Regions from separate parts of the Caldimonas taiwanensis NBRC 104434 genome, predicted to be linked through region 2. Evidence: riboswitches for the same ligand, from Rfam matches in the RefSeq annotation. Region 2 holds a riboswitch; the other holds the start of a gene.
What was found. A riboswitch is a leader RNA that binds a small molecule or an ion and turns the genes downstream of it on or off. The one in region 2 is predicted to bind thiamine pyrophosphate.

Region 1 (15,589 bases), on a different contig from region 2:
CCCGGATTGCTCACTCAATTGCTAGTGCAGCCGGGGCAGGCCGTGCAAGCCGGCGAACGCTTGGCCGTGATCGAAGCCATGAAAATGGAAAACGTGCTCACGGCCGCCCGCGATGGCGTGGTCGCCGAAATCCTGGCCACGCCCGGCGAAAGCTTATCGGTCGACCAACCCATATTGAGGTTCGAATGAGCGCCGACATCGACGATCGGCCCTTCAGAATTTTGGGCATTCAGCAAATCGCCATCGGTGCAGCCGACAAACAGCGTCTGCACGCGCTGTGGGTGGATTTGCTCGGGCTGAAGGTCAAGAGCCGCTTCGTTTCCGAACGCGAGAATGTGGATGAAGACATCTGCGAGCTCGGCCACGGACCTACCGCGGTGGAAGTGGACTTGATGCAGCCGCTCGATCCCCACGGCAAGCCGGCTGTGCACACCACGCCGCTCAATCACGTCGGCCTGTGGGTGGACGACCTGCCCAAAGCCGTGGAATGGCTCAGCGCGCGCGGCGTGCGCTTCGCACCGGGCGGCATTCGCAAAGGCGCCGCTGGTCACGACATCTGCTTCATCCACCCCAAGGGTAACGATGAATTTCCATTGGGCGGGGAGGGTGTGTTGATCGAGCTCGTTCAGGCCCCACCCGAGGTCATCGCCGCGCTGTCCTGAAGCACCTGCGCGTGGCGCCTCAGAGCCCTTGGCCCTGGCGGCTGGCTGCGGGGGGCGGTCGCGCATCCCATGGAATTCGATCTATGCTTGTCGCGGGGGGGCTTGGCCCATGGAATCCACCTTCACGGACCGACGGCAAGCGGGCGAGCGACTTGCCGATCAGCTCGGTGACTTGCGCGACCGTCACCCCGTGGTGTTGGCCTTGCCACGCGGCGGTGTGTTGGTGGCCGCACCGATCGCCCAGCGCTTGCAAGCGGCACTCGATGTCTTGCTGGTGCGCAAGATCGGCGCGCCTGGCCAGCCCGAACTGGCCGTCGCTGCGGTCGTCGAAGGCCAGCCGCCACACATGGTGGTCGACGAAGCCTTGTGCCGCGACACCGGGGCCGATGCGCGCTACCTGGCCGATCAGGAGCGCGACGCCCTCCAGGAAATCGAGCGCAGGCGTGCGTTGTATCGCCATGGCCGGCCGCTGCCCCCACTTGGCGGCCGCACCGTGATCGTGGTCGACGATGGATTGGCCACCGGCACGACCATGAAAGCGGCCTTGCGCGGCCTGCGCCCAGCACAGCCCGCTGCGGTGATCCTGGCCGTGCCGGTGGCTGCAGCCGACAGCCTGGCCGTGCCGGTGGCTGCAGCCGACAGCCTGGCCGTGTTGGCCCGGCAGGTCGATCGCATCGTCTGCTTGAGCCAACCCTCATGGTTTCGCGGCGTCGGAGCACACTACCTCGACTTTCACCAGGTGCCCGACGCCGAAGTGCTGCATTTTCTGGCAGCGCTGAAGCGCACGGACTGGTCTAATGATCGATAATGTATATTATGTCAAATTATTGGTGCCGATCACCAAGCGCGACAGCCCGCCCCCGGCCGACGATCGGTCCGTCGGACATGGCCGCGTTCAGCGCCGCTGGGGCCATGATGAGCGCAAACGTTCGACGGCCTGCAAGGTCGTGGCCACATGTCCTTCCGGATTGGGGTCATGATGAACATGGACGATTCGGCCCTCCGGACTGATGACATAGGAAATGCGGTCGGCCATTTGGGATCGCGCGGCGATTTGGGCCTGGTAGGCACGGATGACCCGGGCGCTTTCATCGGCACCGACGGCAAACTTGTTGCGGCACGCCTCGATCGAAAAACGCTGAAGCGTCTGGATGTCGTCATTGGAGACCCCAATGACCGTGGCGCCCAGCACGGCAAACCGATCACTGGCCTGCGCGAACAGGTTGGCCTCGTAAGTGCAGCCGGACGTAAAAGCCTTGGGGTAGAAGTACAAGACCACAGGTCCGCGAGACAAGGCTTGTGACAGGTCGAACTCAAAGACTTCGCCTGCGCGAGCGGCCTGGATGGTGAACAGTGGCGCGAGCTGCCCAGGCTTCAGGACGGCTTGGGCTGCGGTATGCGCCCAAGCCAACATCGCCACTGCAACCGCTTGGCGAAAGAAATCGGCCACACGCATAGGGCACTCCTTCGGAGAGAATGTCCGTATGCTAGCGGTGTGCCGCTCAGCATCGTCCATGCGAGGCCTTGCCCCTGGCGCCCAATGGGAGACTCGATGAGTACTGCAACCGCTATCCTGGCCTTCAGCGCTGCCGCCGCTGTTTTGACCATCACGCCCGGCCTGGACACGGCCCTCGTCTTGCGCACCGCGGCGGTCGAAGGCCCGCGGCCGGCCTGGCGTGCAGGCGTGGGCATCGTCTGCGGAGTGCTGGCCTGGGGGCTGCTCGTGGCCTTGGGCCTGGGGGCCTTGCTGGCCGTGTCGGAAGTGGCTTATGGTCTGTTGCAGATGGCTGGGGCAGCCTATCTCCTCTACCTCGGCGCACGCCTGCTGTGGACCGTCTTCACGACGGCCCCGGTGGCCTTCCAGTTCAACGCGGCCAGCCCGAGTTCGGACGGCAACGGCGGTGCGGGCTGGTTTCTTCGAGGGCTGCTGACCAACCTGCTCAATCCCAAGGTCGGCGTGTTCTATGTGAGCCTGCTGCCCCAATTCATGCCTGCGCAGGCCGACGTGCTGTCCCTCAGTGTCGTGATGGCGGGCATCCATGCCGCCATGGGGCTGGTCTGGTTTGGGGCCCTGATCCTGGCCACGCGGCCGCTGGCGGGCTGGTTACGACGGCCCAGCATCGTGCACACGCTCAATGCCATGACCGGCATGGCGCTGATGCTGTTCGGGCTGCGCCTGGCGCTGTCCAAGCCCGGCACCTAGCATTCAGGCATCGCGGCGCCTTGCCGCCGTTGGGCGCATCAGCCCTTCCTGAGCCACGGAGGCGACCAAACGCCCATCATGGGTGTAAATTTGCCCGCGGCTGAAGCCGCGCGCGCCACCCGCCCATGGCGATTCGGTGGTGTAGAGCAGCCACTCGTCCATGCGAAAGTCGCCATGGAACCACATGGCGTGGTCGAGGCTGACCACCTGGACATTGCCTTTGTAAAAGCTCAAGCCATGGGGCATGAGCGCCGGCCGCAGCAATCCGAAATCCGACGCGTACGCCAGCATGGCCTGGTGCAGCACCGGATCATCGGGCAGCCGATCGGCCGCGCGCAGCCAGGCATCGTGTCGGGGCGGTGCAGGCGGTGGATCGAAGGCGTCCAGTGGCGTCAGTGGCCGGATCTCGATGGCCGTCTCGGCATGGAGCACACCGCGCAGCGACTCGGGAACTTTGTGCAGCCAGGCTTGACGCAGCTCCCATTCGCTGACCAAACCGTCAGGGCCGGGCACTTGCGGCATGGTGCTGGCATGACTGGCGCCCTCCTCCGTCACATGGAACGAGGCCGCGAAGTTGAAGATGGGTTGTCCGTGCTGGATGGCGACCACGCGCCGTGTGGTGAAGCTGCCACCGTCGCGGATGCGTTCTACGTCATACACGATGGGAGCATGCTTGTCCCCGGGGCGTAGAAAGTACGCGTGCAGGGAGTGGATGCGGCGCAAAGGATCGACCGTGCGAGCCGCAGCCATCAGGGCTTGGCCCAGCACTTGGCCACCAAACACGCGCGGGCTGCCGATGTCTCCACTGACACCGCGAAAGAGATTGAGTTCGAGCTGCTCGACCTGAAGCAGCTCGACGAGTTCTTGGACGACGAGTTTCATGTCCGGAGGATGGCTGGCGCCACATGCGCCATGCGCTGTGTGCTTTGCATCAGCAACTGCGCAGGCCCAGCTTGGCAAACAAGCTTTGATCGCGCTCCCAGTCTGGATTGCCGGTGGTCAGCAGCTTGTCGCCGTAGAAAATCGAATTGGCCCCGGCCAGAAAGCACAGCGCCTGCACGGCCTCGCTCATTTGCTGGCGCCCGGCCGACAAACGCACCCGAGCGGTAGGCATGGTGATGCGCGCCACGGCGATGGTGCGCACGAATTCGAGCGGGTCCAGCGGGTCCAGGCCATGCAGGGGCGTGCCCTCCACTTGCACCAGATGGTTGATCGGTACCGACTCCGGATACGGGTCCATGTTGGCCAGCTGAGCGATGAGCCCGGCACGCTCTTCCCGCGATTCGCCCATTCCCACGATGCCGCCACAACAAACGTGCATGCCCGCAGCGCGCACATGTTCCAAGGTGTCCAAGCGATCTTGGTAGTCGCGCGTGCTGATGATGCGGCCGTAGGCCTCGGGGGCCGTGTCGAGATTGTGGTTGTAGTAATCCAGCCCCGCCTCCTTGAGCGCGCGCGCCTGACGGTCGGTCAGCATGCCCAGGGTGCAGCAGGTCTCCAAACCCAGGTCTTTGACCGCGCGCACGAGTTCGGCCACCTTTTCGATGTCGCGGTCTTTGGGCGCTCGCCAAGCCGCGCCCATGCAGAAGCGGCTGGCACCCTGCTCTTTGGCCGCCGCCGCCGCACGGCGCACCTCGTCCACATCCAGCAGCTTGCCGGCCTGCACGCCGGTGTCATAGTGCACCGACTGAGGGCAATAGCTGCAGTCTTCGGGGCAGCCACCGGTCTTGATCGACAGCAGCGTCGAGCGCTGCACCTCGTTGGCATCGAAGTGCTGACGGTGCACTTGTTGCGCCCGATATAGCAAATCATTGAATGGCAGCTCGAACAAGGCCAACACGGCTGGCCGAGGCCAGCGCGGCGCATCCGGCTCGGCAGGTTTGCCAGGCCGGATCAGGTGAACGGGCTGAGACGAGACGGTGGCTTCGGTCATCGTTCGAGAGCGTGTGCAGCAATGAAACCCGCAGTGTATCGCCCCGGCCGTTCACGAGACCGGACCGGGCAGACTGGGCCTCGCACGCGGGGGCGCCGGACGACGCGGGCCCCAAGCGCCCTCCATGATCGCTTCATGCAGACGTCGTACTGTCGCAGGCAGATCATCGGCTTGCCCCAAGCCGCGCAGTACAGCCACGCCCGCGGCACCACAGCGCGCTGCTTCGCGGGCCCGGGCCTCGTCCATGCCCGCGATGGCCACCACCGGACAATCGAGCAACTGGCACCAGTAGGCCAGGTTGTCCTCGCCTTGCGCCATCCAAGGCATCTGCTTGGTCGTGGTGGGATGAATCGGTCCGCAGGCGATGTAGCTCGGACGCAGTGTCAAGGCCCGGCAGACCTCCCAGTGGCTGTGCGTACTCAAGCCCAGCCGCACGCCGGCGCGGCGCAGCGCAACCAAGGCCTGCGCGTCCAGCGCGAGCAGGTCTTCCTGCCCCAAGTGCACACCATACGCCCCTTCCTCCAAGGCCAAGGCCCAGTGGTCGTTGATGAACAGCTGCGCGCCTACGGCCTGCGCCGCACGGACGCTGCGCCGCACCGCCTCGCGCAGCGCGGGATCCGGGGCCCGTTTGATGCGCAGCTGCAGGCTTCGCACCCCTGCGGCCAGTAGGCGTTCGATGCCTTCGGCACTGTCGGTGATGGCATACAAGCCCAGCACCGGTCGCTGCAGGGGCGCAAACCCCTCCGTCTCGTCCACGGGCCAGTCGGGCTGTCGCAACCGAGGCAGGTTGGCCAGTCGGCTGGCAAATCCCCCACCCGGCCGCACCGGGCCGGCGCCCTGCCCCGCCGGATGGCCGCGCCGCAGAGCCTCGGCCGTGGCCATCTTGGCCAGCACCAGCGCATCGGCCTCGCAATGCCCCCAAGCCAGGGCAGCGGCGGCCGAGGCCGCGAACACGCAACCGCTGCCGTGATGATGCTGCGTGTCGATGCGTGGCAGATCCAGCCAGCCCTCGGCCTGGGGCGTGAGGATCCAGTCACGGGCCCAAGGCCCGCCGGCATCGCCGCCGGTGATGGCCACGGCCCCAGGGCCCAGGGCTTGCAAGGCGCGGGCTGCGCTCGGCAGCGAATGCTCGTCCCGGAGCTCTCGGTCGAGCAGCCAGGCGGCCTCGTGGCGATTGGGGGTGATCAGCGTTGCCCGGGGCAGCAGCTCGTCGAGAAAGGCTTGGCGCAACGCGGCATGGGCAAACACGGCCCCGGTGCTGGCGGCCCGCACCGGGTCGAGCACCAAGGCCACCGCAGCCTGTTCGCGCAGGCGGTCGACCCAGCGGGCCACGCACAGCACATTGTCGACGCTGCCCAACAAGCCGAGCTTGATCGCCCGTGGCGGCAGATCCTGCGCCAGCGCCGCCAGTTGGGCCTCGAGCACGTCCGCATCCACGGCATCGACGCGCAACACGGCCCGTGAGTGTTGCGCCGTGAGGGCAGCCACCGCGGTGCAGCCGTGTACGTCGAAAGCCTCGAAAGCTTTGAGATCGGCTTGCAGGCCGGCCCCGCCTCCGCAATCGGAGCCGGCGATGCTCCAGACGATGGGCGGCTTCACAGGTCGAAGGGCCGTCCGGCCACGGGCGTCGAGGCCACCGCCATGGATTGCGGTTCGATCAGGCCGCTGCAATAGCCTCGTCGTCCGGCCTCGATCGCATGACGGAAGGCCGTGGCCATGCCCACCGGATCGCGGGCATGGGCCACGGCCGAGTTCAACAGCACGGCGTCGAAGCCCAGCTCCATGGCCTGCGCGGCATGCGAGGGCGCCCCGATGCCGGCATCGACGATGAGCGTGGCCTCGGGCAGGCGGGCGCGCAGCGTGCGCAGCGCCCAGGGGTTGAGCAGCCCCTGCCCTGAGCCGATCGGGGCGGCCCACGGCATCAGGATGCGACACCCCACATCGAGCAGGCGCTGGCAAGTCACGAGGTCATCGGTGCAATACGGGAACACTTCGAATCCCTCTTTGACGAGCTGGCTGGCGGCTTGCACCAGTTCGAAGGGATCCGGCTGCAAGGTGTGCTCATCGCCCACCACTTCGAGCTTGATCCAATGGGTGTGCAACAGCTCGCGCGCCATATGCGCCAGGGTGACGGCCTCGCGGGCGCTGCGGCAGCCGGCGGTATTGGGCAGCAGCCGGACACCACTTTGGCGCACGATGTCGATGAATCCGTTGTCGGCGCCGCCTGCGGCCAGCTGGCGTTTCAGGCCCAGGGTCACCACCTCGGTGCCCGAAGCCTCGATCGCCTGGCTCAGCACTTGCGGGGAGGGATAGCCAGCCGTGCCAAGCAAAAAGCGGCTGCGTAGGCTGACGTCGGCCAGCATGAAATCGTCCGTGGGCATGGCTAGCCTCCTACGATGGGTTGAAAACACGTCACGCAATCGCCATCACGCAACACGCAATGGCTCCGTTCGCTTCGCGGCACGAACTCGCCATTGAGCGCCGTGGCAACGCTTTGTGGCTCCAGCCCGCGCAGCGCCAGCAGTTGGGCCAGCGTGGTGCCCACTTGGATCCGATGGACTTCATCATTGACCCGGACCTGGCAGGTCGCAGAGGAAACGTCGGTGTGCGTCATGCGGGATCGACCTCGGGGTGGAGGGCTGGCATCATCGCCGCGACCGCTTGCTCGACGAGCGCGGGCGCCAGCAACCAGCCGTGGCGAAACAGGCCGTTGATGCGAGTCAGCCCCGGCAGCATCTCCACGCAAGGCAAGTTGTCGGGCAAGGCCGGGCGCAGATTGACCTCGGTGTGGACGAGGCGCGCTTCGGCCAGCTCAGGCACCACGCTGTGAGCCGCCGACAGCAAGGCCAAGGTGCTGCGCACGGACACCGGCGAGCGATCTTCGGATTCGATCTCGCTGGCCCCAACGACGATCACATCATCAGGGCGTGGCACCAGATAGACCCGCCAGCGAGGATGCAGCAAACGCACCGGCCGGTGCAGCACCACGCCCGGCGCGTGCAGCCAAAAGATCTCACCGCGAACGCCACGCACGGGCAGCGCAGGCCGCGCCCCCAGGCCACGCACATCGAAGACCCAGTCGTAAGCCTGCCCCTCGATTCGGCCGGGCTGCAGTTCGCGCACCGCAGCACCCCAGTGCCATCGAACGCCTTGCCCACTGGCGGCTTCGGTCAAGGCTTGCAGGGCTTGTACGGGATGGATGCACCCCTCCTCGCGCAGCCACCAGGCATGGCTTGGCCCATGGATCGCCGGTTCGAGTTCGCGCAAGCGCTCGGGGCTCAGTGGCTCGGGTTGGTGGCCCTCGGGCGCCTTGGCCCGCAGCAGATCGAGCAAGCGCCGGGCCGCCCCGAGATCGCTGCCGTGAGCCAGCAACATGCTGCCGTCCACGCGCAGGTCCACGGGCATGGGCAGTTTGGCGACGATGCGCGGCCACAGCGTCAAAGAGCGCAGGCCCAACTGCGCCAGCTCGGTGGTGGCGCATTCGAGCTCGGCCACAGGGCTGAGCATGCCGGCAGCCGTCCAGGCCGCCGCCCCCCGCGCCAGCGGCCCCTCGCTGGGGTCGTACACGGTGACGCGGTGCCCGGCCTGCGACAACTGCCAGGCCAGCAGACGCCCCAACAGGCCCGCTCCGGCAATGCCGATGGACATCGCCGCCATGGCTCAGCCCTGAGGATGCAGCGGGATATAAAGCTCGCCACCAGCTTGGCGAAACTCCTCGGATTTCGCCGCCAAGCCTTCGGCCAGGGCCTGATCTTCCGAGATTCCCTGCTGGGCGGCGTATTCGCGCACCTCCTGGGTGATCTTCATCGAGCAGAACTTGGGCCCGCACATCGAGCAGAAGTGCGCAACCTTGGCACTGTCCTTGGGCAAGGTCTCGTCGTGGAATGCCCGCGCGGTGTCAGGGTCGAGCCCGAGGTTGAACTGGTCGGTCCACCGGAATTCGAAACGGGCCTTGGACAGCGCATCGTCGCGCGCGCGCGCGCCCGGGTGGCCCTTGGCGATGTCGGCCGCATGGGCGGCGATCTTGTAGGCGATCAAGCCTTGCTTGACATCGTCGCGATCGGGAAGACCCAGGTGCTCTTTGGGCGTGACATAGCACAGCATGGCCGTCCCGAACCAGCCGATCATGGCCGCGCCGATCGCACTGGCAATGTGGTCATAGCCTGGCGCAATGTCGATCGTCAGCGGCCCAAGTGTGTAGAACGGCGCTTCGTGGCAGTGCCGCAGCTGCTCTTCCATGTTGGCCTGGATCAGATGCATGGGCACATGGCCGGGGCCTTCGATCATGGTTTGCACATCGTGCTTCCAGGCGATCTGTGTGAGCTCCCCCAGGGTGCGCAATTCGGCGAACTGGGCTTCGTCGTTGGCATCGGCCAGCGAGCCCGGGCGCAGGCCATCGCCGAGCGAGAAGCTCACGTCGTAGGCCTTCATGATTTCGCAAATCTCTTCGAAATGCGTGTAGAGGAAGTTCTCGCGATGATGCGCCATGCACCACTTGGCCAGAATGGAGCCACCGCGTGAGACGATGCCCGTGCGCCGCCGCGCCGTCAGCGGGATGTAGGCCAGACGCACGCCCGCATGGATGGTGAAGTAATCCACCCCCTGCTCGGCCTGCTCGATCAGGGTGTCGCGGAAAATCTCCCAGGTCAAATCCTCGGCAACGCCGCCGACCTTCTCTAAGGCTTGGTAGATCGGCACGGTGCCGATGGGCACCGGTGAGTTGCGCAGGATCCAATCACGGGTGGTGTGAATGTTGCGACCCGTGGACAGGTCCATCACGGTATCGGCCCCCCAACGGATGGCCCACACCAGCTTTTCCACCTCTTCCTCGATGCTGGAGGTCACGGCCGAGTTACCGATGTTGGCATTGACTTTGACCAAGAAGTTGCGCCCGATGGCCATCGGCTCGAGCTCGGGATGGTTGATGTTGGCCGGAATGATCGCCCGGCCACGGGCCACCTCGTCCCGCACGAATTCTGGCGTGATCAGCTCGGGCAGGCAGGCTCCGAGCGGTTGGCCTCGCAGGCGCGCCTCGCGTTGCGCGTCGGCCAGGTGTTCACGCATCCATTCCCGGCGACCGTTCTCGCGGATGGCCACGAACTCCATCTCGGGCGTGACGATGCCACGTCGGGCGTAGTGCATTTGGGTGACGTTGCGACCAGCGCGTGCGCGGCGAGGTCGGCGCTGCAGGCCCGCGGCCTGGGCGCGCAAGGTTTGCAAGCGCTCATGGGCTGCGTCGCGCAGGCCATCATCCACGGCCTGTGCCACACGGCCCTCATAGGTCTGGGTGTCGCCACGGGCCTCGATCCAGGGCTGACGCAGCGCCGGCAGACCGCGTCGCACATCGATGAGCGCTTGCGGATCGGTGTAAGGGCCCGAGGTGTCGTACAGCGTGACCGTCTCGCCATTGGTGAGCTGCACCTCCCGCATCGGCACGCGCACCGTCGGGTGCAACTGGCCCGAGACCCAGACCTTGCGAGACGCGGGAAAGGGCTCGCGCGCCTGCGCGAGCCATTGAGCAAACTTGTCGGGGGCGTTCATGGGGGCTCCTTTCCGGTTCGTGGCTGCTCCGGAAAGTGCCCTTTGGGTGCTACCCCCTTTCAAGGGGGCCCCAACCCGCTCGGGCCAGGGGCGCAAGGGACAAATTCAGCTCTTCTTCCGCCGGTATTAACCGGATCAAGTTCATCGGGTTTGGCGTCGAACGCCATCTCAGCACACGGTGCACCCCGGAGCGTCGCTGAGTGTAGAACCCGGCCAGCAGCCGCGTCAAGACAGGACAGTGGGCGCTGCCGTCACGTGTCGTGTCATCGCGCTTGGGTTCGGGCACCCCGCGCAGGCGCACGCGATCGCTCAACGGGCCGGCTCCAGTCGCAATGTGGCTCCTTGCGCGTCGGCCGGTGCCCACAGCGGCACATATTCGACCTTGGCCCAGCGTTCGACGAAGTCATGGTAGTGGCGCGACAACACGATGCCGGATTGACCGCTGGAGTGCATCACGCGAGAGCGTGACGGATCGTGCACGTCATACAGGGCACGCAAGCTCGGCCCATGCTCGTTCAAGTAATGCTCGCCCGTGCTGGCATCGGCTCGCATGTTGACCCGCGCCACGTTCACCGTGTAGGTGTCTCCGCCCACGGGGACGCGCAGCTCGAACAGCGGAGCCAGCGCCTTGATGCGGCTGAAGGGGCGGTGCTCGGCGCGGGATTGATGGACCTGACCCCACTGCCAGCGGGCGGGGTCGGGCCCCTGCAAGGATTCCAACTCCTCCAAGGCTTTGTGGAAGGCCGCGTCGATCTGCATTTGGCAGCTTTCGGTGACCTCAGGCGTGCGCTTGTCATCGCACCACCAGGCGTCGTCGCGCATCAGAATGCCTTCGACGGCGTCGCGGAAATTGCGTGACCCCGACATCGCACGGCCAAGAAATTCGGGGCCGACCTCGTCGGCCAGCAGCCCTTCGGTCAGATGCCGGATCCAAGCCCAGAATACCAGCGGCTCGGGCCGCTGTGCGGCCATCGTGCCATCGAACTGCGCGAGCATGGCCTGCACCGGTGCGGCCAGCCGGTGTGAAGACTGCGCACGGCGCAAATACGGCAGGAGCTTGACGGTGGCAAGCGAAAGCTCGTCGGCCTGCATCCGGGCGAAACTGTCCAAGTCGTGCCGCTGCTGCGCTTGCAGCAGGGCTTCGATGCGCTCTTGGCGGTAAGGCAGCGCCCATTCGCTGCCCAGATAATGCGGATAGTCCGGCCCGTGGATGCGTTGATTGGCCGTGGCGATCCACCCTCGCGCTGGATCGATCTCACGCGGCGTGAGGCTGGTATCGAGATAACCCACCCAGTCGTAGCGGGCCTCCCAGCCCGGTGCCGGCACCTGGCCTTTCAAATCATTGTCCGGTGCTCGCAGCGGCACCCGGCCGGCGGCCACCCAGCCGATACGTCCGTCGCGGTCGGCCACCACCATGTTTTGCATGGGGGCAATGTTCAGCGAGGCTGCAGCTTCAATGAATGCCGGCACGCTGGAAGCCCGGTTGATCGCCAGCGCCCCTTCCATCGAGGTGTTGGGCACGTCCAGCGCCGTCCAGCGCATGGCCAGTGCATACCGCGGCGCCTCCTTGGGGCCGGTCAGACCGTCCGCTCCGGCAGCCGGTGCATCCGAAATCACCGGGCCGTGACGCGTGGCCCGCACGGTGAACTTCACTTCGGCCCCGCCCCGCACACGCACGGTCTCCTCGAAGGTCTCGAAGCGCGCCCAGCCCTCGGGCGTGCGGTACAAGGATGGGTCTTCCGGATGAATTTCTTCGAGATAGAGATCTTGCACGTCTGGCCCGGTATTGGTGAAACCCCAGGCGATGTGCTCGTTTTGCCCGAGCACCACGACCGGCAACCCCGGCATCGTGGCCCCGGCCACTTTGAAGCCGGGCGCCTCCAGGCGTGCGAAGTACCACAAGGCCGGCGCACTGAGCTTCAAATGGGGGTCGTTGGCCAGCAAAGGATGCCCCGTCTGAGAACGCGCCCCCGAGACGACCCAGTTGTTCGAACCCAAGCCCTCGATGCCCGACGGCGGCGCAGCGTTCAATGCATGCTGTCCGAGCTTGCCATCGAGCTTGAGCGAACGATACAACGCGGCGTAATCGGCCAGCGGCAGGGGCGCCTCCCCAGGATACGGGGGCATGAGTTCGTTGATGCGCTGCACCGGCAGACTCAAGGCCAAACGCATGCGGATCAACTCCGCATTCCAGTTGGCGCCCAGGTCCCAAGCCATCATCGTGGTCCAGGCCAAGGTGTCGGCGGGTTCCCAACGCCCAGGCTGCAAGCCGAGGATGAGGAACTCCGGCGGACGCACATCCATGTGCTGTTCGACGAAGGCATTGATGCCCGCTGCATAGGCTTCGATGGCGCGGCGCGTCTCGCCCTGCACGGCTTGCCACTGGGCCTGTGCGGTGCGCCTCACCCCCAAGGCTCGCAGGAAGCGGTCGGTGTCCAAGGCCGACTCGCCGAACACCTCGGCCAACTGGCCACGACCAATGCGGCGGTGCATCTCCAGCTGCCACAGTCGATCTTGGGCATGCACGAAGCCCAAGGCAAACATCAGGTCTTCCAGGTTCTGCGCCCGAATGGTGGGGATGCCGTGTTCGTCGCGCACGATGCTGACCGGGGCGCTCAGCCCCGATACCTTCAATTCGCCCTCGGTCTTGGGCAGCACCAATGCGCGGTAGGTCCCTATGGCAGCGACCAGTGCCACCACGAGCAATAGCACGGCCGCCAGCATCCCTCTGAGCCACTTCACGGTTTCGTCTCCATCGGTCGATCGTATGCACCAAGGCCGCGATCCCGCGGGGACCGCGCGATGCAAGTTTGGCACACCCGTGCACACGGAGCCCAGTGCACCGCGTTGCGTCCTGTTGCGAGCCCGCATGCCCATCGGCTGCCGATGGATGCAGAATCACGAGGCATGAACATCATCATCCTGGACGATTATCAGGACGCCGTGCGCAAGCTGCGTTGTGCGGCCATGCTGGAGCCCTACAACGCCAAGGTCTTCACCAACACGGTCAAGGGCATTGGCCAACTCTCGGTGCGGCTGCGCGATGCCGACGTGCTGGTGCTGATCCGGGAGCGCACACAATTCCCTCGGCAGTTGCTGGAGAAGCTGCCTCGTCTGAAACTGATCTCCCAGACGGGCCGGGTGGGCCCGCACATCGACATCGACGCCTGCACGCGCCTGGGCATCGCCGTGGCTGAGGGGGTGGGTTCGCCGGTGGCGCCGGCAGAGCTCACGTGGGCCTTGATCATGGCCGCCATGCGGCGGTTGCCGCAATACATCGGCAACCTCAAGCATGGAGCTTGGCAGCAGTCCGGCCTGAAAGCCGCTTCCATGCCCCCCAATTTCGGCTTGGGCATGGTGCTCAAGGGCAAGACGCTGGGCCTTTGGGGCTACGGCAAGATCGGTCAATTGGTGGCCGGCTACGGCCGTGCTTTCGGCATGAAGGTGCTGGTGTGGGGCAGCGAAGCTTCGCGCCAGCGCGCCCAGGCCGATGGCTTCGAGGCCGCCTTCAGTCGCGAGGCCCTCTTCGAGTCCAGTGACGTGCTCTCGCTGCACCTGCGCCTGGTGCCCGAGACCCGGGGCATCGTCAAGCTCGATGACCTGCTGCGCATGAAGCCTACGGCGCTGTTCGTCAACACTGCGCGCGCCGAACTCGTGGAGGACAATGCCTTGGTCAGCGGGCTGAACAAGGGCCGCCCCGGGATGGCCGCCGTGGATGTCTACGAGACCGAACCGCCCTTGCCCGGCCACCCGCTGCTGCGCCTGGAAAACGCCGTGTGCACCCCGCACATCGGCTATGTCGAACAAGACAGTTACGAGCTTTATTTCAGCGCAGCATTTCAGAACGTCATCAATTTCATCGAAGGCCGGCCCACCAACCTGGTCAACCCAGACGCGCTGAAGGTCTTCCGCGGATGAGCCCGATCGCCATGCCGGGACCCCACACGCTGGCGGCGACCCGGCGGGTGCTGATGTTGGGCAACTTCGTCATCGGCTGTGGCGTCATGGTCGTGGGCGGCACACTCAACGACCTGGCGCGATCGTTGCAAGTGTCAGTGGCCGTGGCCGGCCAGCTCATCACGGCAGCAGCCGTCGTGATGGCCGCTGGGGCCCCCATGCTGGCCGTGTGGGTCTCGGGTTGGGACCGGCGGCGCCTGCTGGCCGGCGCTCTCGTCTGGTATGCCTTGGGCCATGGCCTGTGCGCCCTGATGCCCGATTACGACAGCCTATGGCCGCTGCGGGCCTTGACGATGCTGGCCGCTGCGGTGTTCACGCCTCAAGCGGCCGCCGCGATCGGGCACATGGCCCCGCCACAGCAGCGTGGGCGCAGCATCACGACCGTGTTTCTCGGCTGGGCCCTCGCCTCGGTCCTGGGCATGCCCCTGAATGCCTGGATCGGCGAAACCCACGGCTGGCGCGCGGCGATGGCCTTCGTCGCCCTGCTGTCCCTCATGGCGGCTGGGCTCGTTCTGCGCTGCATGCCAGCGGGCATCCAGCCCCCCGGGCTGAGCCTGCGCGCCTGGCGCGGCGTGATGACCCACCCGGTGTGGATGGCCATGGTCGGCGTCACGGCACTGGCCGGAGCCGGACAGTTCACTGTGTTCTCTTACTTCGCACCGTACTTTCGAGACGTGGTGCAGGCCACGCCCGGTCAGCTCGCGCTCATCTTCGGCTGGTTTGGTCTGTGGGGCCTGATCGGCAATCTGCTGCTGTCGCGCACGGTCGATCGCATCGGCGCGCACCGGGCGGTGGCCTGGTTGCTGGGTCTGATCGTGCTCAGCATGAGCCTGTGGCCACTGGCCCGTGGCCTGGCTCTGACGCTGCTCGTGCTGGTGCCCTGGGGTCTGAGTTGCATGGCCTCGAACTCGGCCCAGCAAGCTCGGCTCAGCCATGTGGCCCCCCTAATGGCGCCGGCGCTGATGGCACTCAACACAGCGGCCATCTACCTTGGGCAAGCCACAGGAGCCGCCGCCGGAGGCTGGCTGGTGGCCCACTGGGGCTACGACTGGCTACACCGGGTCGGGTTGGTTTGGGTGATCGCGGCCCTGGCCCTGAGCTTGTGGGCCCAACGGGTGTGTGCGCGCACCCCTTCCCTCAGCGAGGCCCCACCCGGCTAACCCGTGGCCCTCAACCCAGGGCGGACTGCAGCAGGGCCGGCAGCGGGCCAATGGCCCGCAAGGCATCCGGTGGTGCATCGGCCACCATGTCAGACCATGGCCAGGGGTCATGGAACCGCACCTCGGTGCGCCC
Region 2 (15,589 bases):
GGTCCCCCACCCCTTGGGCCAGCGACTGCATCTCGCCCAGGCCGCGGTGCACCTGCTCCAGCCGTTCGGCCACCTGCTTGAAGCTCTGGCCCAAGCGCTGCTCCAGCGTGGCGTGCAGCTTTTCGTCCACCGTCTGGCGCATCTGCTCGAGCTTTTTCTCGTTGTCGGCGGCCAAGGCGGCCAAACGGCTCTCCACCGTCTGGCGCACCTCGGCCAAGCGCCGCTCGTTGGCTTCGGACAACGCGCGCAGCTGCTCGTTCAAGCCCTCGGCAAAACGCCGCAGGGCCAGGTCTTGCGCCTCGCGGGCCGATTGCGCCTGGGTCGTCAGAGCCGCCGCGGTCGAGCGCAGTGTGTCGGCCACGAGCTGCTGCAGGGTCACCAGTTGCGCGCGAAAGCCATCGAGCTGCTCGTTCTGGGTGCGCGCCACATCGCCTTGCTGGGTCAGCAACGTCTGCTGAAACAAGGCCAGCGTGCCGCCGAGCTCCTGGCGCGTGCCCTGAGCGCTGCGGCTCAGTTCATCGCGCAACTCGCGCTCCAGCCGCGACAAGGCCTCGGCCTGCAGCCGCGTCTGCGCGAACAAGTCCTCCCGGCTGGCCGCCGGCTCACGCCCGGCGACAACGACCCGCCAGGCCAACACGGCCAACATCACCACATTGGCCACGCCCAGCGCAGCCAGCCACCACAGGGTCGATGCCATGGTCTGATGGTCTCGCTCAGTCCTGCTGCCCGGCCGCACCGCGCAGCACTTCGGGATTCACCGGCGTGGGCGGACGCCCCGCCTGCGGACCACAGCCCAGCGCGGCGATCAGGTTGTCCACCGCCAAGCTGGCCATGGCCCGGCGCGTGGCCACCGAGGCGCTGGCGATGTGGGGCGTCAAGACGACATTGGGCACCTCCAACAGATGCGGATGCACCTGCGGCTCCCCTTCGAACACGTCCAGGCCAGCGGCGGCAATCCGTCCATCCCGCAGGGCCTGGGCCAGCGCCGCATCGTCCACCACGCCGCCACGGGCAATGTTGGTCAAAGTGGCCGTGGGCTTCATCTGCGCCAGCTCGGCCGCTCCGATGGCGTGATGCGAGCTGGGGGAGTACGGCACGACGATCACCAGGTGGTCGGCCTCGCGCAGCAAAGTGGCCTTGTCGACATAACGCGCCGCGCACTGCGCCTCGATCGAGGCGGGTAGGCGTGAACGGTTGTGATAGATCACCTTCATGCCAAAGCCATGCGCGCCGCGCCGCGCGATGGCCTGACCGATGCGCCCCATGCCCAGGATACCCAGCGTGGCCCCATGCACATCCGGCCCCACGAACATGTCATAGCGCCACTTCTTCCACTGGCCGGCACGCAGGTAGCGCTCCGACTCGGTGATGCGACGCGCTGCAGCCATCATCAGGGCAAAACCGAAATCCGCAGTGGTTTCGGTCAGCACGTCCGGCGTGTTGGTGACGATGATCCCGCGCGCCGTGCACGCCGCCACATCGATGTTGTTGTAGCCCACGGCCATGTTGCACACCGCCTTGAGTTGCGGATGGGCCGCCAGCAAGGCTTCGTCGATGCGTTCGCTGCCGGTGGTGATCACCCCTGCTTTGCCTTGCAAGGCCTGGCTCAAGGCCTCAGGGCTCCACACCTCGTCCTTGGGATTGTCTTGCACCTCGAAGTAGGCCCTGAGGCGGTCGATGATGTCGGGAAAGGTGGCGCGCGCCACGAGCACCTTGTGCACGACGGTCTCCTTGATGATCTGAGCGACCATTGTAGAAAGCCGTCGAGCCGATCAGGCTGAGCACCGGCTGAACGCCATCCCCGGTGAAAACTGAAAACGGATGCGCGCACGCTCAGGGGGGGCAGTCGGTTGCGACCGCCGGGAAAGAGTCCTTCCCTGTCATCGCAATGCCTCCAACACCGCCACGAGCGATGCCGGCAGCGGTACCGGTTTGCGCGTATGGCGGTTCACGTACACATGCACGAAATGCCCGCGCGCGGCCGTCAACGGCTCGCCTTGCGCGAACAGCCCCACCTCGTAGCGCACGCTGGACGTGCCCAGATGAGCCACACGCAGCCCGGCATCCACCCCCTGCGGAAAGGCCAACGGGGCAAAGTAATTGCACTGGGTCTCGACCACCAGGCCGATCACCTCGCCGGCGTGAATGTCCAAAGCACCTCTCGATATGAGGTACTCGTTCACCACCGTGTCGAAGTAGCTGTAGTAGACGACATTGTTGACATGACCATACACGTCATTGTCCATCCAGCGGGTGGTGATGGGCAGGAAATGACGATACGCATGGCGGGGTTCAGCCTGGGGTCGGCTCATGCCGAAAGTCCTCCTCGGATGGGGCCTGGGCACGCGGCCAACGCCGCCAGTACTCACAGGCCAATTGCAAGGTGCGCCATTGGATGGCCACGGTCTGGGCCAGATCGTGGCCATAACCGCCGGCCATGGTGATGACCACCGGAATGCCCCGCTCGGCCGCCGCACGCAGCACACGGGCATCGCGCTCGGCCAAGGCCTGTGCCGACACCTTCAGCCGGCCCAGGCGGTCGCCTTCGTGGGGATCGGCGCCGGCGAGGTAAAAGATCAAGCCCGGGGCATGGTCCGCGTGAGCCGCCCACAAAGCCGCCAAGGCTTGCTCCAGTGCGTCGAGATACGGCCCGTCGGTGCAGCCATCGGGCAGCTCCACATCGAGGTCGCTGGCTTCTTTGCGAAACGGGAAATTGCGCGCCCCATGCAGCGACAGGGTGAAGACCGTGGGATCGTCTCGAAAAATGGCTGCCGTGCCATTGCCCTGGTGCACGTCCAGATCGATCACGGCCACGCGCAACAGGCGCCGGCAGCGACGATGCCACTCGGCTTGCATCAGCCGGGCCGCCACCGCCACATCATTGAATACACAGTAGCCGCTGCCTTTGTCGGCGTAGGCATGGTGCGTGCCGCCGGCGAGGTTGGCCGCCAGCCCCTCGGTCAACGCCGCCCGCGCCGCGGCCACCGTGGCGCCCACCGAGCGTCGTGCACGCTCGGCCATCGCCGGCGACCAGGGAAAACCGATCTCGCGCTGCGCCGCCGCGCTCAACGTGCCTTGCAACACGGCGTCGATGTAGGCCGGGGTATGCACCAAGGCCAGCTCCCCTTCACTGGCCACTGGCGCCTCCTCCAAGCGCACGGCCGGCAGTTCGGCGGCCACGCGGTCGCGCAACATGCGGTATTTCGCCATCGGAAAGCGATGCCCCGGCGGCAGCGGCAACACGAAACGGTCGGAGTAAAAGGCCAGCATGGCGGCACGGCATGGGTTGGCCCGATTGTGGATCCCCCAGGCCCGGCCGACCCGTCACGACAGCGACATGTCCCTGCCCGAGACTGGGAGTCTCATCGGCGACACCGGGAGATTTAGAGCCAAGCCTCTAAACGATGCTGCAGCGCAGCAAACCCACTTGCAATGCCACTCGAGACCTCTATACTTCAGTCATGTTGCAGTGCAACAATTTCGTGCCCACCCACCAAAGGAGTCTTCGATCATGATGACCGCCGAACAACTGGTTGCTGCCCACAAAGCCAATGTCGAGACCCTGTTTGGGCTCACTCAGAAAGCTTTCGAAGGCGTTGAAAAACTCGTCGAGCTGAACCTGCAGGTTGCCAAAACCTCGCTGGCCGAAGCCGCCGAGCACGCCCAGGCCGCCCTGTCGGTCAAGGATGCCCAAGAGCTGCTGGCCCTGCAAGCGTCGCTGCTGCAGCCCAGCGCCGAAAAGGCCGCGGCCTACAGCCGCCATGTCTATGACATCGCCTCGAACACCAACGCAGAAATCAATAAAATCGCGGAAGCGCAAATCGCCGATGTCCAGAAGAAGTTTCTGGCCGTGGTCGACAACGCCGTGAAAAATGCGCCCGCCGGCACCGAAAGTGCGGTGGCCTTGGTGAAGTCGGCCGTGGCCGCTGCCAACAATGCGTTCGAAACGGTTCACAAAGCGGCCAAGCAAGCGGCCGAAGTGGCCGAAGCGAACATCCAGGCGGTGACCAACTCGGCGGTCAAGGCGGCCCAACAGGCGCCCCGCCCCAAGCGCAGCGCCTGAGCCCAAAATTTGTTGCGTCGGGGCTTGAACTTTTCCGCTGCGCCCCGACTCTGAGGAGAGCCGTGCAGCTTGGCTCCACGGTCTCCCTGAAAGGTTGTCTCCTCGGTACCTCCCAAGGTACCTTCGGCCCGGTGGTCTCCCACCGGGCTTTTTTTTCCCGTCAGCCTTGGCGCCTCTTGGCGGCCAGGCGCTCACGCAGCTGAGGCAGAGCCGCCAGCGCGGCGTCACGACCGGCGTCCATCGCCAACCGGCGGGATCGGAAGTCGGTGCCGGCCAACCCGTTGAGCGCCGGCCGGATCACCACGTCGGCCTCTCGCAGCTCGAAATGATTGATGCTGCGTCCCATGATGGCAAAGGTCTGCAGCAACATGCGCATGGCATCGCCCACCGGACCGTCCTGCGGTGGCGAAGAAATGTCCACGGCAATGACGAAGTCGGCCCCCATCTGGCGAGCGAAACGCACCGGCACCGGCGAGACCAGGCCGCCGTCCACGTATTCCCGGTCGCCGATGCGCACCGGTTGAAACACCGCCGGCACCGCGCTGGATGCCCGCACGGCCATGCCGGTGTCTCCGCGCCGGAACAGCACCGGCTCGCCCGTGGCCAGGTCGGTCGCCACGATGCCCAGGGGCCGCTTCATGCGCTCGATGGTCACCCCCCCGACTTGTTGATTCACATAGCGTGCCAGAGCCTCCCCTCGGATCACCCCGCGCAAGGGGAAAGACCAGTCGGTGATGGCCGTCTCGTCCATGGTCTCGGCCAGGGCGCGCAGTTCCGTGCGCGATTTGCCCGCGGCGTACAGCGCAGCCACCAGGCTGCCGGCCGACGTACCCACGACCAGGTCGGGCTGTATGCCCTGTTCCTCCAGGACCTGGATCACCCCGATATGGGCAAAGCCCCGGGCCGCGCCGCCGCCCAGCGCCAGACCGATACGCACCGGCCGCGGCGGCTCGGGCGCTGGCACCGGCGCCGAGGCCTGGGGCACGGGCGGCGCCGTCTGGCAGGCGGCCAGGGCCAAGGAGGTCAACAACAAGCTGCGCCGGCGCAGCCGGTAAACGTGCAAGTCTGCTGCGGTCGAGAACGGATTTGAAGACATGGTGCGAAATGTTAGCGAGCTCGTCCCCAGGCCCCCTCCCGGTCGAAAATAACATCTAGATATAACTATCAAATGAATTTGTAGTTCCCATTTATATGGGACCTCCGTACAGTCGGCCCCATCGTGCGGGCTGCGCCTGCCCTGCAGGCATGCGCCGTTCGAGTGACACAGGGAGCGACATGGACTGGATTGCAGTGGTCAGCGGTTTCGGGGTCGGCGTCATCGTCGGCCTGACCGGCGTGGGCGGTGGCTCACTGATGACGCCTTTGCTGCTGTCGGTCTTCAAGCTCCATCCTGCCGTGGCCATCGGCACCGACCTGTGGTTCGCCGGCCTGACCAAGGTGTCGGGGTCGGTGGCCCACCACCGGCAAGGCAATGTGGATTACCGCATCACCGGGCTGCTGCTGGCCGGCAGTGTGCCCGCCTCGATCCTGATGATCGGGTTGATGCATTACACCGGTGTCACCAAGGGCTGGGCCAGTGCCTTGACGTTCTCGCTGGGCATCGCCTTGCTGCTCACCGCCATCACGGTGGCCTACCGGCAGGCCTGGCACCGGGTGGCCTTGAAGCTGCAGCGCTGGCTGCCCGAACACCGCAAGCCGGCCTACACCGTGGCCGCCGGGGCGGCGTTGGGAGTGCTGGTGTCGCTCAGCTCCATTGGTGCAGGCGCCATCGGGGCCACGCTCATTTTGTTCCTGTATCCACACATCGAAGCCCGCCGCCTGGTGGGCACCGACATCGCCCACGCAGTGCCGCTGACGCTGGTGGCCGGCATCGGCCATGCCAGCTTGGGCCATGTCGACTGGGCATTGCTGGTTGCGCTTCTGGTGGGATCGATCCCCGGCATCTGGATCGGCGCGCGCCTGACCCGCAATCTGCCAGACCGTCTCGTGCGCGGCTTGCTGTGCGCCGCGCTGGTCACCGCCGGCCTCAAGGTCATTCACTGAGTCTTCACGAGCCCCCGAGATGTATCGATACAACGAGTTCGATCGCCACTTCGTTCGCCAGCGCGCTGCCCAGTTCCGCGACCAGTTGCAACGTCATCTGGCCGGACAGCTCGGCGACGAGGAGTTCAAGGCCCTGCGTCTGCAAAACGGCTGGTACATCCAACGCCATGCGCCCATGCTGCGGGTGGCCATCCCCTATGGCGAAATCAGCAGCACCCAGCTGCGCACCCTGGCGCGCATCGCCCGGGAGTACGACCGTGGCTACGGTCACTTCACCACGCGCCAGAACATCCAATTCAACTGGATTCCCTTGGCACGCGCTGCCGACGTGATGGACGAACTGGCGGCCGTGGACATGCACGGCATCCAAACCTCGGGCAACTGCATTCGCAACATCACGACCGACGCCTTCGCAGGCATCGCCCCCGACGAGATCGTCGACCCGCGCCCTTATTGCGAAGTGCTGCGCCAATGGTCCACCCTGCATCCCGAGTTTGCCTTCCTGCCGCGCAAGTTCAAGATCGCCGTCAGCGGCGCCGCCGAGGATCGCGCCGCCATCGGCTGGCATGACATCGGCTTGCAGTTGTTGCGCAATGACGCCGGCGAAGTCGGCTTCAAAGTGCTGGTCGGCGGTGGCATGGGCCGCACCCCCCTCATCGGCACGGTGGTGCGCGAGTTTCTGCCCTGGCAGCAGATCCTCGTGTATCTCGAGGCGATCGTGCGGGTCTACAACCGCTACGGCCGGCGCGACAATCTGTACAAGGCGCGCATCAAGATCCTCGTGAAGGCCGAAGGCCAGAGGTTCATCGACGCGGTCGAGCATGAGTTCGCCCAGATCCTCGAACGCGACGTCGATGGCGCGGCTCACATCATTCCGCAGGAAGAGCTCGACCGCGTGGCCCGGCACTTCACCGCGCCGGCCGGCGTGCGCGATGACCTCCCTGCCGCCAACGACGCGCTGGAGCCCGCCCCTGCCGATGCCCCGCCGGCCTATCGCCGTTGGCTGCAGCGCAATGTGCACGCCCATCGCTTCCCGGGTTATCGGGCGGTCACGCTTTCGCTCAAGCGCGTCGGCCAAGCGCCGGGCGATGTCACCGACGCGCAGCTCGAACGCGCCGCCGACATGGCCGATCGCTACAGTGCCGGCGAGGCCCGCGTCACGCACGACCAAAATCTCGTGCTGCCCTGGGTGCGGCAGTCCGAGCTCTTTGCCCTCTGGCTAGAGGCCAAAGACGCCGGTTTTGCCACCCCCAACATCGGCCTGCTCACCGACATGATCGCCTGCCCCGGGGGGGATTTTTGTGCGCTGGCCAATGCGCGTTCGATCCCGATCGCCGAACAAGTGGCGCAGCGCTACCAAGACCTGGACGAGCTGTACGACATCGGTGACATCGATGTGCACATGAGCGGTTGCATGAATTCCTGCGGCCACCACCACAGCGGTCATATCGGCATCCTCGGCGTCGACAAGGACGGTGCCGAGTGGTACCAGATCACGCTGGGAGGATCGGATGGCTCCACGCAAAGCGGTCCGGCCGGCCCGGGCAAAGTGATCGGGCCCTCGTTCGCCGCCGATGAAGTGGTGGACGTGATCGAAGCCGTGATCGAAACCTATCGCCAACAGCGCGCGGCCAACGAGCGCTTCATCGATACGGTCAAGCGCGTGGGCCTGGAGCCGTTCAAAACGGCCGCCAATGCGGTACGTCGGACCACCAGCAAGGCGCTGGCTGCTTGAGCAAGGACCTTCCCATGAAGTTCATTCATCCCCACGATGACATTTGGCAGCACGCCCCCGAAGACGAAGCCGCGCCCGGACCTGCGGCGCATCGCGTGCTGAGCTGGCCCCAATGGCAAGCCGTGCGCACCACGTGGCCCAACCATTTGCCCGTGGGCGTGCGCATCGCCAATGATTTCGATGTCGAAGCGCTCGAGGCCGATTTGCCCCGACTGGCTTTGGTGGTGCTGCACTTCCCGAAATGGACCGATGGTCGCGCCTACAGCCAGGCCCGGCTGCTGCGCAGCCGCTACCGCTTCGCCGGCGAAATCCGGGCCGTCGGTGAGGTGCTGGTCGACATGCTGCCACTGCTGGATCGCACCGGCGTCAATGCGGTGCTGTTGCGCGCCGATCAGGATGAAGCCGTCGCCCGTCGGGCGCTCGACTTCTTCAGCGGCTACTACCAGGGCGACGTGCATGACAACCGCCCCTTGTTTGCGCGCCGCAAAGTCCACAAGGAGGCCGTGTCATGACAGCCATCGAACTCTACGCGCGCCCCTCGCCGGACTACGCCGCACGCCATGCGCATGCGCTGGCGGTGTTGCAGTCGGCTGCTGCAGAGTTTCGTGGCCGCATCGTGCAAGCCACGAGCCTGGGGGCCGAGGACATGGTCTTGACGGACATGATCGCGCGCCACGGGCTGGACATTGCGATCGGCACGCTACAAACCGGCGCACTGCATCCCGAGACGCTGGCCTTGATTCCGCGCATCGAAGAGCGCTATGGCGTGCGGGTCGAGGTCTACGAGCCGCAGCATGAGGCCGTGGTGCATTTCGTGCAACGACACGGTGAAAAAGCCATGTACGAAAGCATCGAGTTGCGCAAGCGCTGCTGCTCGATCCGCAAACTCGAGCCGCTGTCGCGCATGCTGCAAGGCCGGCAAGCCTGGATCACGGGCCTGCGCCGCGAGCAGTCCAGCCACCGCGCTGAAGTGCCCTTCCGCGACCTCGACGATCAACGCCGCACCAAGCTCAACCCGCTGGCGGACTGGTCGTGGAACGACGTCTGGCACTACATCGCCACCCACGACGTGCCATACAACCCGCTGCATGACCAGTTCTACCCCAGCATCGGCTGTGCGCCATGCACACGTGCCATCGCGGTGGGCGAGGACTTCCGCGCCGGCCGTTGGTGGTGGGAGGACGAAGCCGCCAAAGAATGCGGTCTGCACGTTCGAAAAGACAACTCTTCTGCCGTTTCTCTGATCGGAGCCCGCTCGTGAACGCGCCCGTAAGCATCGACCAACTGTTGCCGGAGCTGGATCACCGGCACCTTGACTGGCTCGAAGAAGAAGCCATCTTCATTCTGCGTGAGGCCGCGGCCGCTTTCGAGCGTCCGGCCTTGCTCTTCTCCGGCGGGAAGGATTCCTGCGTGGTGCTGCGCCTGGCCGAAAAGGCTTTCAAGAACCACCTCGGCAACGGTGTCTTCAAGGGCCGACTGCCTTTCCCGCTGGTGCATGTCGACACTGGCCACAATTTCCCCGAGGTGATCGAGTTCCGTGACCGGCGCGTGGCCGAGATGGGCGAGCGCCTCGTGGTCGGCCATGTGGAAGACTCCATCCGACGGGGCACGGTGCGGCTGGCCCATCCTTTGGAGTCGCGCAACGGGCACCAAACCGTCACGCTGCTCGAAACCATCGAAGAGCACCGCTTCGACCTGTTGATCGGTGGAGCCCGCCGCGACGAGGAAAAAGCTCGCGCCAAAGAGCGCATCTTCAGCCACCGAGACAGCTTCGGTCAGTGGCAACCCAAAGAGCAGCGTCCAGAGCTGTGGACGCTGTTCAACACGCGCATCCGTCCCGGCGAGCACATGCGGGCCTTTCCGATCAGCAACTGGACCGAGCTGGACGTGTGGCTGTACATCGCGCGCGAGAACATCCCGCTGCCCAGCCTGTACTACGCGCACGAGCGTCAGGTCGTGCGTCGCAAAGGCCTGCTGGTGCCAGTGACCGAACTCACGCCGCCCCAGCCCGGCGAGGAGGTCGAAACCGTGCAGGTGCGCTTCCGCACCGTCGGTGACATGACCTGCACGTGCCCAGTCGAGAGTACGGCGATCAATGCCGCCGAAATCGTGGCCGAAACGCTCAAGGCCACCGTGAGCGAGCGCGGCGCCACCCGCATGGACGACCGCACCTCCGACGCTTCGATGGAGCGCCGCAAGAAAGAGGGGTACTTCTAATGATCGCCTCCGTTGCCTCTACCCAGATCACCGATCATCGCGCCTTGCGCTTCCTCACCGCCGGCAGCGTCGACGATGGCAAGAGCACGCTGATCGGCCGCCTGCTGTACGACAGCCGCGCCATCCTGGCCGACCAGCTCGACATGCTGCAGAGAAAGGCCGCCGGCCAGCCGCTGGACTTGTCATTGCTCACCGACGGTTTGGAAGCCGAGCGCGAGCAAGGCATCACGATCGATGTGGCGTATCGTTACTTCGCCACCAAGCAGCGCAAGTTCATCATCGCCGATGCGCCGGGCCATGAGCAATACACCCGCAACATGGTGACGGCCGCTGCCGGCAGCGATGCCGCCGTGGTGCTGGTGGACATCACCAAGCTCGACCTGAAGCAGCAGCCAGTGGCCTTGCTCCCGCAGACACGCCGGCACGCCTTGCTGGCGCACCTGCTGCGCGTGCCCAGCATCGTGTTTGCCGTCAACAAGCTCGATGCGGTGAGCGATCCGGCCCCGGCATACACCGCCGTGCGCAACGCCCTGCTGGATTTCGCCGAGCAAGCCGGCATCGCCGTCGCCGGCATCGTGCCGGTGTCGGCCCTGCGCGGCGACAATGTCACGCAACCGCTGGATGCGCCCTGGTACGACGGCCCGTCGCTGCTGCAACTGCTCGAAACCCTGCCCACGGTGCAAGAACGCATCAGCGGCCATCTGCTCATCCCGGTGCAGTACGTGGCGCGCGAAGGCGAAGGCACGGGCAATCAGCCGCGCACGCTGTGGGGCCGCATCGCCCACGGCCAGGTCAAAGCCGGCGATGCCGTGCAAATCCTGCCCAGCGGCGAGACCGCGGTGGTGGCACAGGTGCGCCGCGCCGGCAGCGTGGTGGCCTCCTGCGTGGCCGGTGAATCGGCTGGCATCGTGCTGGACCGCCAGCTCGATGTCTCCCGCGGCGACTGGATCGCCACGCCGGGCACCGTGCGCACCACCCAGCGCTTTGCGGCCACGCTGGCTTGGCTGGACACCGAACCGGCCGTGGTGGGTCGCAAGTACTGGGTGCGCCATGGCAACCGCTGGGTGCAAGCCCGCATCACGAGCATCGACAGCCGGCTGGACATTCACAGTCTGCAACCCACCGAAGCGCATGAACTGGCCGTCAACGACATCGGTCATGTCACGGTCGAGACGCAGCAAGCCTTGCCGGTGGAACCGTATGCCGACAACCGGGTCGGCGGCGCGCTCATCGTCGTCGATCCGAGCAGCCACCGCACCAGCGGTGCCCTGCTGGTGAAGTCGGTGAACTGAAGAGGGCTGGCCACATGGGCAGGATCGTCTTCATTGGAGCCGGCCCGGGCGCGGCCGACCTCATCACCCTGCGCGGCGCGCGGCGCTTGGCTCAGGCCGATGTCGTGCTGTACGACGCCCTGACCGACCCTGCCCTGCGCGAATTCGCTCCCCAGGCCCGCTGGATCCATGTGGGCAAGCGGGGGTTCTGTGATTCGACCGGCCAGGCCGCCATCAATGCGCTGCTGGTGCGCTACGCGCGCCAAGTGGATCTGGTGGTGCGACTCAAAGGGGGTGACCCCAGTGTCTTCGGGCGCCTGGAGGAAGAACTCGAAGCCGCCGCGGCCGCGGGCCTGACCACCGAGGTCGTGCCCGGCGTGACCGCCGCGCTGGCGGCTGCCGCCGCCAGCCAACGCCCCTTGACCCGACGCGGCACGGGCCGCAGCGTGAGCCTGACGACGGCCATGACGCGCTCGGGCCAGCTGCACGCCAGCCGCAGCGCCGACACCGAAGTGTTCTACATGGCCGGACGCCAGCTCGGCGCGCTGTCGCGCCGGCTGCGTGAAGCCGGCTGGCCCGAGGACACGCCGGCCAGCGTGGTCTCGCGTGCCGGTTGGCCCGACGAATTGCAGAGCGACCACACCGTGGTCAGCCTGGCCCAAGCCAGCGTGCTGCACGCCGGGCGCCCGACCGTGGTCATCGTAGGCAGCGGCGCCCGCCCCCTGCGTGCGGCGGCTCGCCAGCAGCCAGACATGCTCAAAGACGATCCCGGCACCGGGGATCTTGTCCTGGCGCAAGGAGCCTGCCCCGGCCCTCGGCCTTAGAATCTCGGCCAATGCTGCCCAAAGGCCGATGCCTCGTAAGGCCCCGGCCTGACTCCACAGTTTCTTCCATTCCTCGAGATCCCCCTATGACCCACGTCGTGACCGAAGCCTGCATCCGCTGCAAGTACACCGACTGCGTGGACGTGTGCCCGGTGGACTGCTTCCGCGAAGGCCCCAATTTCCTGGCCATCGACCCCGACGAATGCATCGACTGTGCGGTATGCATCCCCGAATGCCCGGTCAATGCCATCATGCCGGAGGAAGACGTGCCTGGCGATCAGCAACACTTCATCGCCCTCAATGCCGAGCTGGCGAAGATTTGGCCGAGCATCACCAAGCGCAAAGCGCCTCTGCCCGATGCGGACGAATGGAAAGACCGCACCGGCAAGCTCTCCGAGCTCAAGCGTTGATCGCCCGTCATGGACGCACCTGAGAACATCGCGCCCCTCATCGAGACCGATGCCGTCATCGTCGGCGCCGGGCCGGTGGGCTTGTTCCAGGTGTTCGAATTGGGCCTGCTCGAAGTCAAGGCCCATGTCATCGATTCACTGCCCTACCCCGGTGGCCAGTGCATCGAGCTCTATCCCGACAAGCCGATTTACGACATTCCGGCCGTGCCTGTGTGCACGGGACGCGAACTCACGGACAACCTGCTCAAGCAGATCGAGCCTTTCGGAGCCACGTTCCATCTGGGGCAAGAAGTCAGCGAAGTGCAACGCCGAGACGATGGACGCTTTCACGTGGCCACCTCCAAGGGCACGCGCTTCATCACCAAGACCGTCTTCATCGCCGCCGGCGTCGGCGCCTTCCAGCCCCGGCAGCTGAAAGTCGATGGCCTGGAAAAATACCTCGAGCGCCAGGTGTTCTATCGTGTGAAGAACCCTGCCCAGTTCGCGGGCCAGAACCTCGTCATCGTCGGCGGGGGGGATTCCGCCCTGGATTGGACGCTCAACTTCGCGCAGGACGGCCCCCACCGTGCCGAAAGTGTCATCCTCATCCACCGCCGTGATGGTTTTCGCGCGGCACCGGCGTCCGTGGCACGCATGAGAGAGCTGTGCGATGCGATGCAGATGCAGTTCGTGGTCGGACAGATCACCGGCATCGAGGAAGCCGATGAACGCCTCACCGGCGTGAAGGTCACGGGCCATGACGGCGTCACGCGCGTCGTGCCCCTGGATGCGCTGCTGGTCTTCTTCGGTCTGAGCCCCAAGCTGGGACCGATCGCGCACTGGGGCTTGGCCTTGGAGCACAAGCAAATCGTCGTCGACACCGAGAAGTTTGAAACCAGCGTCCCGGGCATCTTTGCCGTGGGTGACATCAATACCTACCCAGGCAAGAAGAAGCTCATCCTCTCGGGCTTCCACGAAGCCGCACTGGCCGCCTTCGGCGCGGCCCCCTACATCTTCCCGGACAAGCGCATCCACCTGCAGTACACCACCACCAGCCCCAAGCTGCACAAAGTGCTGGGGGTGGAGACCCCCAGCTTCGACGACTGAAGCGGCCTGCACGGCTGCGCGATAATCTCATCGACCGCGTGGCTTGCTGCGCGGTCATTCGCTAGGGGTGTCGGGTCTGCCCAGGCCCGGCTGAGACAGTCCCTTTGAACCTGATTGAGATCATCCTCGCGCAGGGAAGCGTCCGAACGGCGAGGCTGCCCGTGGTGTGCAGCCCCCTCCTTCAGCCGCCGGCCTGCCTCTAGACACGAAAGCTCCCCGATGGCCGCTGCTGTACGCCGCCCCTCTCTCTTCTTCCGCCCGGCCCGCCGCCCGCTGGCCTTGGCCTGCCTTGCCGTCGTGGTCTGCGGTGCCCGCGCCCAGGCCACTTCCGAGGCCTTGCCGGCGGTCACCGTCACGGGTCAGGCGCCGACTGCCCGCGCCGAGGTCGCAGGCTTCGGCACGATGCCGCTGGCGCGCACGCCGCTGGCGGCCACGGTGATTCCAGAGGGCGAGCTCAAAGACCGCGGCGCCACCCGTATCGCCGACACCGTGAGCCTGGAGGCCAGCATCAGCGACAGCTACAACGCGCAAGGCTACTGGGACTTTCTGTCGGTGCGCGGCTTCGTGCTGGACAACCGATTCAATTACCGGCGCGATGGCCTGCCGATCAATGCCGAGACGTCCATCCCGCTGGACAACAAGGCGGCGGTCGAGGTGCTCAAAGGCACCAGCGGCATCCAAGCCGGCACCAGCGCCCCAGGGGGCCTGGTCAACCTCGTCGTCAAGCGTCCGGAAGGTCAGGTGCGCAGCGTCGAGCTGGGCTGGCGCAGCCGCCAAACGGTGGGGCTGGCCGCTGACCTCGGCGAGCGCTTCGGCACGGACGAGCGCTTCGGGCTGCGCATCAATGCAGCCTACGAGCACCTCGACTCTCCGTTGCGCAGCGACACCGGGCATCGCCGGCTGTTGGCCGCCGCAGGCGACTGGCGCCTCAGCCCCGCCACCGTGGTGGAAGCCGAGGTCGAAACCAGCCGCCGCAGCCAACCGAGCCAGCCTGCCTTCAGCCTGCTGGGCAGCACGCTGCCGGCTGCGGGCGACCCGCGGATCAACCTGAACAACCAAACCTGGTCGCTGCCTGTCGTGATGGATGCCTTGACGGCCTCGCTGAGGGTGCGCCACCAACTCGACCCCGATTGGCGCCTCACCGCCCACCTGGGCACCCAGCGACTACTGACCGACGATCGACTGGCATTTCCCTACGGCTGCGATGCCGAAGGCAACTACGACCGCTATTGCAGCGATGGCAGCTTCGATCTGTACGAGTACGTCAGTGACGATGAACACCGCCGCACGCACGCGCTGGACCTCCATGCCGACGGCAAGATCCTGCTGGGCGGGATGCAGCACAGCCTCACCACCGGTGTGCTGTTCAGCCGCTACACGGCGCGCCTGCAAGATCAGATCTATCGCTGGGCGGGCACGGGCACGGTCGATGGGCAGACCCAGGTGCCGCCGTCGGACCGGCAGACCGACCCCAACACGAACCGCAGCGAGCGCTCTACCGAGTTCTATGTGCGCGATGCCGTCGAGCTGGCCCCACGCTGGACGGCTTGGGTGGGCGTGCGCCATACGCGATTGCACCGAGCCACCGAGCGCACCAGCGGTGACCCCGAAGCCACCGCGTACCGGCAATCTTTCACCACGCCCTGGCTGGCACTCAGCCACGAGTTCAGGCCGCGCCACATGGTCTACGCCAGCTGGGGGCGCGGCGTCGAATCCGAAGTGGTGCCCAATCGGGCCCGGTACACCAATGCCGGGCAAGCCCTGCCGGGCTTGAAGAGCCGCCAAGTGGAGCTCGGTCTGAAAGGGCGCAGCGATGCGCTCCAATGGGGCTTGGCCTGGTTCGACATCCAGCGGCCGGCGGTATCGGACATCGGCTCGGATTGCTTCGACGACAGCACCGGCGATACCTGCACCCGCCAATTCGACGGCCAGGCCCGTCA

Region 1: it holds a riboswitch for thiamine pyrophosphate, as region 2 does, so the genes downstream of both, thiC (phosphomethylpyrimidine synthase ThiC) here and CTA01S_RS09670 (TonB-dependent siderophore receptor) in region 2, are expected to answer to the same signal.

The regions. Positions count from the first base shown of each region.
Region 1 is NZ_BCWK01000004.1:16,588-32,176, reverse strand. It holds gene accC (acetyl-CoA carboxylase biotin carboxylase subunit) at 1-189, shown strand, start outside; gene CTA01S_RS04675 (VOC family protein) at 186-662, shown strand; gene CTA01S_RS04670 (phosphoribosyltransferase) at 772-1,470, shown strand; gene CTA01S_RS04665 (peroxiredoxin) at 1,558-2,118, opposite strand; gene CTA01S_RS04660 (LysE family translocator) at 2,215-2,865, shown strand; gene CTA01S_RS04655 (acyl-CoA thioesterase) at 2,869-3,747, opposite strand; gene bioB (biotin synthase BioB) at 3,797-4,798, opposite strand; gene thiD (bifunctional hydroxymethylpyrimidine kinase/phosphomethylpyrimidine kinase) at 4,850-6,397, opposite strand; gene CTA01S_RS16600 (thiazole synthase) at 6,394-7,179, opposite strand; gene thiS (sulfur carrier protein ThiS) at 7,182-7,412, opposite strand; gene CTA01S_RS04630 (FAD-dependent oxidoreductase) at 7,409-8,455, opposite strand; gene thiC (phosphomethylpyrimidine synthase ThiC) at 8,459-10,339, opposite strand; TPP riboswitch at 10,435-10,537, opposite strand; gene CTA01S_RS04620 (penicillin acylase family protein) at 10,649-13,081, opposite strand; gene CTA01S_RS04615 (D-2-hydroxyacid dehydrogenase family protein) at 13,247-14,257, shown strand; gene CTA01S_RS04610 (MFS transporter) at 14,269-15,456, shown strand; gene CTA01S_RS04605 (DUF302 domain-containing protein) at 15,467-15,589, opposite strand, start outside.
Region 2 is NZ_BCWK01000009.1:65,559-81,147, forward strand. It holds gene CTA01S_RS09595 (DNA recombination protein RmuC) at 1-697, opposite strand, end outside; gene CTA01S_RS09600 (2-hydroxyacid dehydrogenase) at 714-1,751, opposite strand; gene CTA01S_RS09605 (acyl-CoA thioesterase) at 1,881-2,312, opposite strand; gene CTA01S_RS09610 (histone deacetylase family protein) at 2,293-3,270, opposite strand; gene phaP (phasin family protein) at 3,509-4,063, shown strand; gene CTA01S_RS09620 (patatin-like phospholipase family protein) at 4,224-5,159, opposite strand; gene CTA01S_RS09625 (sulfite exporter TauE/SafE family protein) at 5,339-6,106, shown strand; gene CTA01S_RS09630 (nitrite/sulfite reductase) at 6,126-7,841, shown strand; gene CTA01S_RS09635 (DUF934 domain-containing protein) at 7,856-8,353, shown strand; gene CTA01S_RS09640 (phosphoadenylyl-sulfate reductase) at 8,350-9,102, shown strand; gene cysD (sulfate adenylyltransferase subunit CysD) at 9,099-10,058, shown strand; gene CTA01S_RS09650 (sulfate adenylyltransferase subunit 1) at 10,058-11,350, shown strand; gene cobA (uroporphyrinogen-III C-methyltransferase) at 11,365-12,153, shown strand; gene fdxA (ferredoxin FdxA) at 12,240-12,563, shown strand; gene CTA01S_RS09665 (NAD(P)/FAD-dependent oxidoreductase) at 12,573-13,649, shown strand; TPP riboswitch at 13,703-13,803, shown strand; gene CTA01S_RS09670 (TonB-dependent siderophore receptor) at 13,869-15,589, shown strand, end outside.